4 regions of the Kocuria sp. TGY1127_2 genome follow, and region 2 is predicted to be linked to each of the others. Evidence: riboswitches for the same ligand, from Rfam matches in the RefSeq annotation. Region 2 holds a riboswitch; each other region holds the start of a gene.
The links. A riboswitch is a leader RNA that binds a small molecule or an ion and turns the genes downstream of it on or off. The one in region 2 is predicted to bind thiamine pyrophosphate.

Region 1 (2,198 bases), 220 kb from region 2:
TCGGCGCCGAGCCGTGCGCCGAGCGGAGCGAGCAAAATTCCGTGGCGCGAGTAGCCGGTTGAGACGACGACGCCCGGAGCCCCCGGCACGGGTCCGACGTACGGAATATCGTCCGGAGTCCCTGGACGCGCCCTGGCCATGGCCTCAACGAGTTCCATATCCCTCACACCCGGCACAACGGTCACGGCGTCCTCGAGCAGCTCCTGCACGCATCCCGCGTTGACTCCGGGCAGGTTGTCTTCCCGTACGCTGGCTCCGATCACCAGCCCGCCATCGGCCCGTGGGACCAGGTAGACCTGTCGTCCCAGGACTGTCGCGCGAATCGTCGCATTCACCACATGCTTTTCTCCCGGTGCGAGTTGCCCTTCGCGGAGCTTCAGCCGAAGAATATCTCCGTACACCGGCCTCAGGTCCAAGGGCAGACGGTCGAGAACCCCACCGATACGCCCATAATTCACGCCACACGCCACGAGCACCCGATCGACCCGGTGGGGGCCGCTGTCCCCCGCCGTGACGTCGTAGCCTGCTGTTCGGTCCCCCACCGGGTCGATTCTGGAAACGCTTTCCATAATCCATGCGGCGGACGGCCCGGCATGGGCGAATCCGGTGGGATCGAGATCATGGACGAGTGCAGCGCGGAGAGCCTCCAGGAGGAGACGCGGGTCCACCTGCTGATCGGTCGGCGCTTCGAATCCGCCGGCCAAGCGAGGGTTCAGGCCGGGTTCCATATCCAGCAGCCGACTCGCGGAGAGGGACCGGGTCTCCATGCCGTATTCGGTCTGGACCCGAGCATGATCTGCGGCTCGAGCCGAATCGGCGCGGTCTGCCGCAACAAGTAGCGTGCCGTTCTCGAGGTATCCGTGAGGACGATCGGTGACCCGTTCCAGTTGAGCGATGAGCTGCGGATATTCTCGCCGGGCAGCAAGCATGAGTGGGTAAAGGCCCTGCTGCCCGAACTGCACTTCACTGATGGGTGCCAACATGCCCGCTGCGGCCCGTGTCGCACCGTTTCCGGGGTCCGGATCGAAGATCGTCACCCGATGGCCCCGCAATCTCAGGTGCCACGCGGTCTGCATCCCGACGACGCCAGAACCCACTATGCCGATATGCATCGGTTACTCCTCCTCACGACGGCATGACCCGCATCGAGTTCGAATGGTCGGCGGTATCGCCCTCTCAGTCCGGCCAGCCCGGACTCCCACGTGTCTCCAGTCTATGACCTAACTCGCAAGTCCTTTAATGTTGCAAGGGTGACGACTGCCCAGAATGCACCAGACCATACTTCCTTGACCGCCCCCTCCCAAGCTCCCGGGCCCTCCCGCCTTCGCACGGAACGATCCGATCGATTGCGCTGCGCCCGACTTTATCTCTGCACGGATCTGCAGAGATTCATTCTCGGAGGTTCGGAAGCCGACGCTGTCGAAAAGCTTGATACCGCACGACTCGAAGAGTTCTACAGGGCAGCTTTTCGCGGTGGTACGGACATCATCCAGGTGCGCGACAAGCAGGTTTCCATTCGAACCGAGCTCGAGGCCCTGGACGTTCTTGTCTCGGTTGCGGGGGAAGAAGGCGGCCTTTCGGCGGCCAACGACCGTGCCGACGTCGCGTTGCTTTCAGGGGTCGACGTATTTCACGTGGGACAAACCGACCTGACCACCGAGCAGGTTCGGCGAGTTCTCGGGGAAGACATCCTTGTCGGTCGCTCTTGTCATGACAAGGCACAGGTTCGTGCCGCGTCCCAAGACTCCGGGGTGGATTACTACTGCACTGGCCCTATCTGGGAGACTCCCACCAAACCCGGGCGGGCGGCAGTGGGACTCGAATTGCCCGAGTTCGCTGCCCACATAGGCCAGAGCCTGGATTCGGCTGCCAAACCGTTCTTCGCGATCGGAGGCGTCAACATCGACACCGCGCCGCTGGTTCGGAACGCCGGGGCCGAGCGGATCGTCGTCGTACGGGCCGTAACCGCCGCCGACGACCCGGAATCCGCGGCTCGGGAGCTCAGGGCCTGCTTCTCGCCTCGGTAATCACGAGAAACATTCCGCCTACGTCGAAACTCACTGGACGCGGCCACGGAATTTGGTTTGAGTACCTATATGAGTACTTTTGCTGTGACAAATCCGAACACTGGCGAAGTCGAGCAGACTTTTGAGTCCCTCACGGCAGAGGAGATTCCCGGGGTCATCGACACCGCCGAT
Region 2 (2,198 bases):
GCGCGAGGGGCCTGGACAGAATTGCTTTCGGGGGTGCGGCCGGGGTGCCAATGAAGCCGTCGGCGCAGGCGATTCCACACAGGCGGTGGAGAAAGTTATCCACAGGTGTGCACAACGATGTGCACAACTCGAATATCTGTCCTAAGAGTGCGTTGGGGAAAATGAAACGTGCCGCTTCTCCCCAGGATCTCGAATCGAATATCGGTGAAAAAGCTGCTCGAACTACAGAAGTGTAAGTTGTCCACGACTGGGGACATCTGTGTGGATAAAGCGTTGGCGGTCGGTGCCCGGTCGCGGTCGGCTCCGCATGTTCATGCTGATCGGACGAGGGGAGAAGGGCGAGCAGCCAGGCGCTCCGGGGACCTAGGATGCCGCGGAATACAGGGAAAAATCCGGTCACAGCGCTCTCTCTGGGGACCGAATGCCAGGTCGCCCCAGGCCCTGCTTGCGTCGGGGACGACGTGAGGAAGTTGTCCACAATTATCCACAACCTTCCACAGGGAGGTGACCTCAGCGAGCGATTTCTCCACGTGTTGTGTGAAAAGTTATCCACAGGTGGGGATAAAAATCTGTGTTTGGGGTTCGTGAGGCGTCCGTGGGCAACGGTACGGGCCAGGAATGCGGAGCGACCACTGAAAAATACCTGCACGTACACACTGCAATGACAAGGTTTATGCAGTGGGGTGCGGTCTCGGACCCACCTGTTGGGAATCGATGTGGGTTTCGTGGAGTCACATTCGTGTAAGTTCTCCACACTGTGGATAGATCTTGTGGATAAACCCTCCGGACTGTCGGAAAAACATGCTTGCGGCGTTGTATGACCTTTCAGGGGCGGTTTTCATTCGCGGGACACGAGCTAAAGTGATGGGAGGCGCAATGGCGCGCCGACAGTGACAAGGGGTGCCCCGTTCGGCTGAGATAAGACCCTTTGAACCTGATCTAGCCAGCACTAGCGAAGGGATCGTCACCATGACTGATTCACCGGAAAATCACCGCGCCCCCGACGGCATCGTCGGATCGGCCGAGGCCGTTCGAGGGTCGTCACCCCTGGTCCATTGCTTGACCAACGCGGTCGTCAAAGAAATCACGGCCAACGTTCTGCTCGCCGTCGGGGCTTCGCCCGCAATGGTCGAACACCCCGACGAAGCGCGCATCTTCGCTGGGATGGCCGACGGGGTGCTTGTGAACGTCGGGACGGTCTCGGAGGATCAGATCGCGGCGATCCAGGCCGCAGTGGAAACCGCGGGATCTGCGGGTGTGCCCTGGGTTCTAGATCCGGTTGCGGTCGGAGGCCTTCCCCTACGTACCGAATTCGCCCGGGACCTCGTCACTCAACGTCCGACTGCGATTCGTGGCAACGCCAGCGAGATCGTCGCCCTGGCCGGACAGGGAAGCGGCGGCCGTGGGGTCGAGTCGACCGATGCTGTGGAAACTGCTCTCGATGCCGCGCGCTTCCTTGCGGAACGCACCGGCGGCATCGTCGCGATTTCCGGGGAGCGGGATGTGGTCGTCTCTGCGAACCGGACCACGTGGCTGACCAGTGGTCACGAATTCATGCCGCTGGTCATCGGGACGGGGTGCTCGCTCGGGGCCACGGTCGCGGCGTATCTGGGTGCCGCCCGTGCGGCTGGCCTGGCCGACCATGACGCTGTTTTGGCGGCCCACGCCCATGTGGGTGCCGCCGGCTCCTTGGCGGGTCGAACCGCCGACGGTCCCGGATCCTTCCACGTGCGGTGGATCGATTCGCTCTACGAGCTCTCCCCGGCTGGAATCGGCCGCCTTGTCGAGGTTCACGAGGAAGCCCAGTGATACCTCCCGCGACTGATTTCTCACTGTATTTTGTGACGGATACGAAGCTGTGCGGTGGTCTCGATCGTGTACCGAATGTGGTGTACGAGGCCGTGATGGGCGGCGTCGGTGTAGTTCAGGTCCGCGACAAAGAGCTATCGGATGGCCGCTTCGCTGATCTGGCGCGCGCTTGCGAGCAGCAGTTGCGTCGGGCCGAGCAGGACTCGGGCAGGTCCGCCCAGCTGTTCGTCAATGATCGACTCAGCGTCGCCGCAGATCTGGGGCTCAATGTTCACGTCGGACAATCCGACGCCGCCGCGGCGGATGCGCGTGCGGCGGTCGGACCCGACCTCATGGTTGGGCTCTCGGTATCGACACCGGGCGAGGTCCGGGCCGCGGTGGCCGAACGC
Region 3 (2,198 bases), 880 kb from region 2:
GACCGAGACTCGGTGCTCGACTACGACCAGGGTCGAACCGTATTCCTCCGCAGCGTTCAACACGGCGTCGCGAACTTCGATGACGCCATCTGGGTCGAGGTTGGCCGTCGGTTCGTCCAACAAGATCAGCTGGGGTTCCATGGCCAGAACCCCTGCCAATCCAAGCCGTTGTTTTTGGCCGCCGGACAGCGCCGACGTGGGACGCTCCCACGAGAGATCCAAACCGACCGAACGCAGAGCTCGTTCGCACCGCGGAACGATAACCGCGGGGTCGGCTCCCAGATTCTCCGGGCCGAATGCGAGGTCGTCTCCTACGCGTGACAGGACGATCGACGATTCTGGGTCTTGTTGCATCAGACCGACCGCGCCCCTCGATTGTTCGGGCCCGAGGCCATTGATCGTTGCCCGCCCCAGAACGGCGTCGCCGTCATCGTCCACGAGCACACCCGCCAACGCGTGGAGCAATGTCGATTTTCCTGCCCCTGAAGGGCCTAGTAGCAAAACCCTTTCACCGGCCCGAATATCCAGATTTACACCGTGGAAAGCGGGTGCCTCTCGACCAGCGTGGTGCCAACCGAAGTTCTGGGCCAGGACCCGGGCCCCGTGAACCGTCACGGGCGAACCCTGCTGCGCCGAGCATCACGACCTGCGGCAACGGAACCGAGAACGCCCGTCGAGATCAATGCCCTCATCAAGGCCCAACCCAGAAGTCCCGCGATGACGACGCCGGAAATCGTGCCGCACACGATGTAGACGACCTGATACTTTGCTTCCCAGAAGCCGTAATACATCATGACCTCGCTGACGCCCATGAATACGCCGGAGACGCAGCCGGAAAACATGGCCACTGCAAGCCCGAACCTGCGGTACAGGAATAGAGCGAAGACGATCTCGGCACCGATGCCCTGAATCAACCCTGACAGCAAAACGCCGGCGCTGTAATGGGTGCCCAGTAGGGCTTCGATAACGGCCGCGAGAATCTCACAGTAGATCGCGGCACCGGGTTTCCGAATTACTAAGCCGCCGACGACTCCCGCGATGAGCCAGCCTCCACCGATCAGGCCCGACAACGGTGGGAAACCAACCGTCGCGGTCTGCGTTGCCGGCGAAACGGCATTAGACCAGATCCAGAAGATCACGCCGCAGACAACGGCAAGAACCGAGGCGATCACGATGTCGATCACGCGCCACGAAACTTTCCGGCGCTTCGGATGTTTTCCGCTCCCGGTCTCGCTCAACGACTGGACCGTTTGACCGGACTCGTGATGGGATGTGGTGTTCATGGGTCTTCCTCCTGCAATTTTCAGGAGGGGAGGCCGTACCCGTACTGTTCTTGGATACGCCCGAGATCTCGACTCCCTACGTCGGTGCTAACCGCATCAGGTCGAGGGTCTGCTTTCGCACTCTCAGCCTCATCCGAGGCTCCCCTGTCGTTCTTGAACGTCCCCCAGTCTATCTGACTCATTTCACTTCCGGTGAATCGCCCAGCAGATTGGGACAAAGGCAAACTCGTACGATTAGGCTAGAGAGAGCTGAACGTGACCGGCCGCACCGCCGGTGCGAATGAAGAGGAGAGATGGATGAGCAATCCCGTTATCAAGATCGGTTCCACGGTTGCGTCCTTGGCCGGAGTATTCGCGGCCAATAAGGTCATGACGCTGGGCTGGAAGAAGGTTACCGGCAATGAACCGCCGTCGAGCAATCCGGACGCCGAGGAAAGCATCCGCGACATCGTCATTTGGACCGCGATCAGCGGTGTCGTCGCGACCCTCATCAAATTGAGCGTCACGCGGCTGGCCAACAAGATGGAGCACAAGGAAGAAGTCGAGACCGGCGGCCAGGCCGAGGTCTGATAGCCCTCCCCTCGATACGAACAATGGCGGGCGCGTGAATCCTTCACGCGCCCGCCATTGTTCTCACGTCGCTCAGTCCCGCTCTGCCTCCAGGTCACTTTCGGGTTTGGCCTGCGCATCGTTCCCGAGACCGGCGGCGTCGGCGTCGACGTCGCGCGGCTCGTCGGTTGCTTCAGCAGGAGCCTCTTCTTCTTCCTCTTCACGGTTCATCTGCTCCACGAGGTCGGCAAGCTCGTTGACCGTGAGAGCCGATGCCGTGAAGTGACGATTGCGGAACCCGGAACGTCCTACCATGTGCGAGGAGACGGGTACCGCCAGGATTTGGAGGGTCCACGCCAATACGAG
Region 4 (2,198 bases), 430 kb from region 2:
CTCTCGACCGAGGAGCCCGGGGCCCTCCAGGCCGCATTGTGGTGCCCGCAGCCGTAGATGAACAGGTTGATGTGTGCGTGCTTCTTTCCAGCGTTCATCCTTTAACCAGCCCTCCGTCGACGATCAGGTTCTGCCCGGTCACCGCGCGGGCCCACGGGGAAGCGAAGAAGAGAATCGCGTCGGCCATTTCGTCCGGGGTGGTCACGGAACGCAGTGGCGTTCCCGCAGCGATCATGTCGAAGACCTCATCCGGAGTTGCGGAGCTCGCATCCGTTTCCCTCAACAGACCACCGGAGACCATATTGACCGTAATTCCTTCCGGGCCGAGATCCTGCGAGAACGTGCGCGTCAAGGAGAGCAGGGCGGCCTTGGCCGCCGTGTAGTCGTGGTACGGGACCACGGGGTTCTGAAACAGGTTCGTGCCGATGTTCACGACGCGCCCGAAGCCCCGTTCGGCCATACCGGGTCGGAGCGCCTGGATCATCGCGAGCGGCCCGTGGAGCGACCCGTCGATCTGTTTCTGGAATTCCTCGGCGGTGATGTCGGCGGCTTTCGACCGGGCCTCGCCGTTGAAGCTGAAGTCCACCAGGGCGTTGTTGACCAGCGTGGTCGGTGCGGTGCCGAAGAATCCGGAGGCTGACGTCGCGAACTCTCGAATGCTCTCCCCGTCCCGAACGTCAAGGGCCGCGCAACGGGCTCGGTCCGGGAATTCGTCGACGATGCGGGCGGCGTCGTCCTTGCTCTGGTGGTACCCAATGACCACCTTTGCCCCTTCGCCGAGGAAAGCGCGGCTGATGCTCTCTCCAAGGCCCCTCGCGCCGCCGGTCACCACCACGATCTGCTCGTCGATGGGCAGAACGCTCGATACGGTGGTGGGATTTTCGGTCATGGTCTTTGCCTCTCCATCGAGGCGAAGGCACCCGAAAGAGCGATTCCCGCAACCGCTGTTGCGGCACGCGGATGTAAGTGCGCTCTGCGGACATTCCCTTCGCCAGTACTAGCTGAATCAGGTTCTACGGGTTTCATCTCAGCCTCCCTTCGGAGGCACCCCGTGTCGCGCGTCTCATGTTAGCACCGCTACTCGAACAGGCCCTGCCCAACCATCTCGTCTCCGTCACGAATGCCCGCGGGCACGGCGAAGAGCGCCGATGCCTGGTGCTGGAGATACTCCGTCAGGGCATCCTGCTCCGTCATTTTCTTGAGAGTCGGGTAGAAACCTTTCCGGGGATCTCGCACGTAGGCGATGAAGAACAGACCCGCATCCAGACGCCCGAGGGAATCGTTGCCGTCCGTATAGTTGTAGCTGCGTCGAAGCATCCGATGACCCCCGTTGTTCTCAGGGGCGACGACGGCCACGTGCGAGTCCGTGGGAATCACGGGTTCCCCGTGGTCATCCTGAGCCGTGAAGTCCAGTGCTTCGAACTCGTCCGACGCCCGAGGCGAGGCGATCGACAGTGGCGCACCGTACTGCTTGTCCCGGCCGATCACCTCCTGCTGTTCGGAGAGCCGTACTCGATCCCAGATTTCGAGGTACATGTGAATCTTTCGTGCCACGAAATACGTTCCACCGTTCATCCACTGTGCGTTGGGATCATCCTCGGGCTGAACCCAAACGTTGTCGCCGAAGAGGTCATCGCCGTCTTCCGCTTTGAGGTTGGCCGTACCATCCTTGAATCCGAAGAGATTACGGGGTGTCTGCTGTCCCCTCGACGTCGAGGAACTGCGTCCGTAACCGATCTGACTCCACTTGAGCGTCGCCGAGCCGAAGGCGATGCGGGTCAGGTTTCTGATCGCGTGGACGCAGGTCTGAGCGTCATTGGAGCACGTCTGGATCAGGATGTCCCCGTCGCTGGATCCTGCCCGCAGGGCTTCGTTCGCAAATTTCGGAACCCCATCGCTCAGGATCTTGGGCATCTTGTCCTTGAGTCCAAAACGATCATTTCCGTGCTCATCGACGAAGAGCGAACGTCCGAAACCGAAGGTGATGGTCAGTCCGCTCGGCGAGTATCCCCAGGCTTCTCCGGTGTCCTCGGGCGGCATGTGGTGATTGCCCTCAGGAGCGCCGCCAACGAGTTCCCCCGCGCACATATGCTCTGCGGCGACCGTCCACTCGGAAAGCAGTTCTTTGAGTCCTCCGACATCCTGAACAGTCACATTAAAGGCGGCGGTATACATATTGTTTTGCGTGGGAGTCAGAA

Region 1: another riboswitch for thiamine pyrophosphate. It lies ahead of thiO (glycine oxidase ThiO); the one in region 2 lies ahead of thiM (hydroxyethylthiazole kinase).
Region 3: another riboswitch for thiamine pyrophosphate. It lies ahead of sake_RS02805 (ECF transporter S component); the one in region 2 lies ahead of thiM (hydroxyethylthiazole kinase).
Region 4: another riboswitch for thiamine pyrophosphate. It lies ahead of sake_RS00860 (3-oxoacyl-ACP reductase); the one in region 2 lies ahead of thiM (hydroxyethylthiazole kinase).

What each region holds. Positions count from the first base shown of each region.
Region 1 covers NZ_AP022834.1:2,494,881-2,497,078, forward strand. Annotated here, with positions in the region: gene thiO (glycine oxidase ThiO) at 1-1,112, opposite strand, end outside; TPP riboswitch at 1,105-1,212, opposite strand; gene sake_RS11145 (thiamine phosphate synthase) at 1,287-2,027, shown strand; gene sake_RS11150 (NAD-dependent succinate-semialdehyde dehydrogenase) at 2,097-2,198, shown strand, end outside.
Region 2 covers NZ_AP022834.1:2,719,575-2,721,772, reverse strand. Annotated here, with positions in the region: TPP riboswitch at 887-979, shown strand; gene thiM (hydroxyethylthiazole kinase) at 970-1,809, shown strand; gene thiE (thiamine phosphate synthase) at 1,842-2,198, shown strand, end outside.
Region 3 covers NZ_AP022834.1:631,865-634,062, reverse strand. Annotated here, with positions in the region: gene sake_RS02810 (ABC transporter ATP-binding protein) at 1-615, opposite strand, end outside; gene sake_RS02805 (ECF transporter S component) at 612-1,283, opposite strand; TPP riboswitch at 1,340-1,439, opposite strand; gene sake_RS02800 (DUF4235 domain-containing protein) at 1,581-1,853, shown strand; gene mnhG (monovalent cation/H(+) antiporter subunit G) at 1,926-2,198, opposite strand, start outside.
Region 4 covers NZ_AP022834.1:188,606-190,803, reverse strand. Annotated here, with positions in the region: gene sake_RS00865 (LLM class flavin-dependent oxidoreductase) at 1-98, opposite strand, end outside; gene sake_RS00860 (3-oxoacyl-ACP reductase) at 95-889, opposite strand; TPP riboswitch at 966-1,062, opposite strand; gene efeB (iron uptake transporter deferrochelatase/peroxidase subunit) at 1,078-2,198, opposite strand, start outside.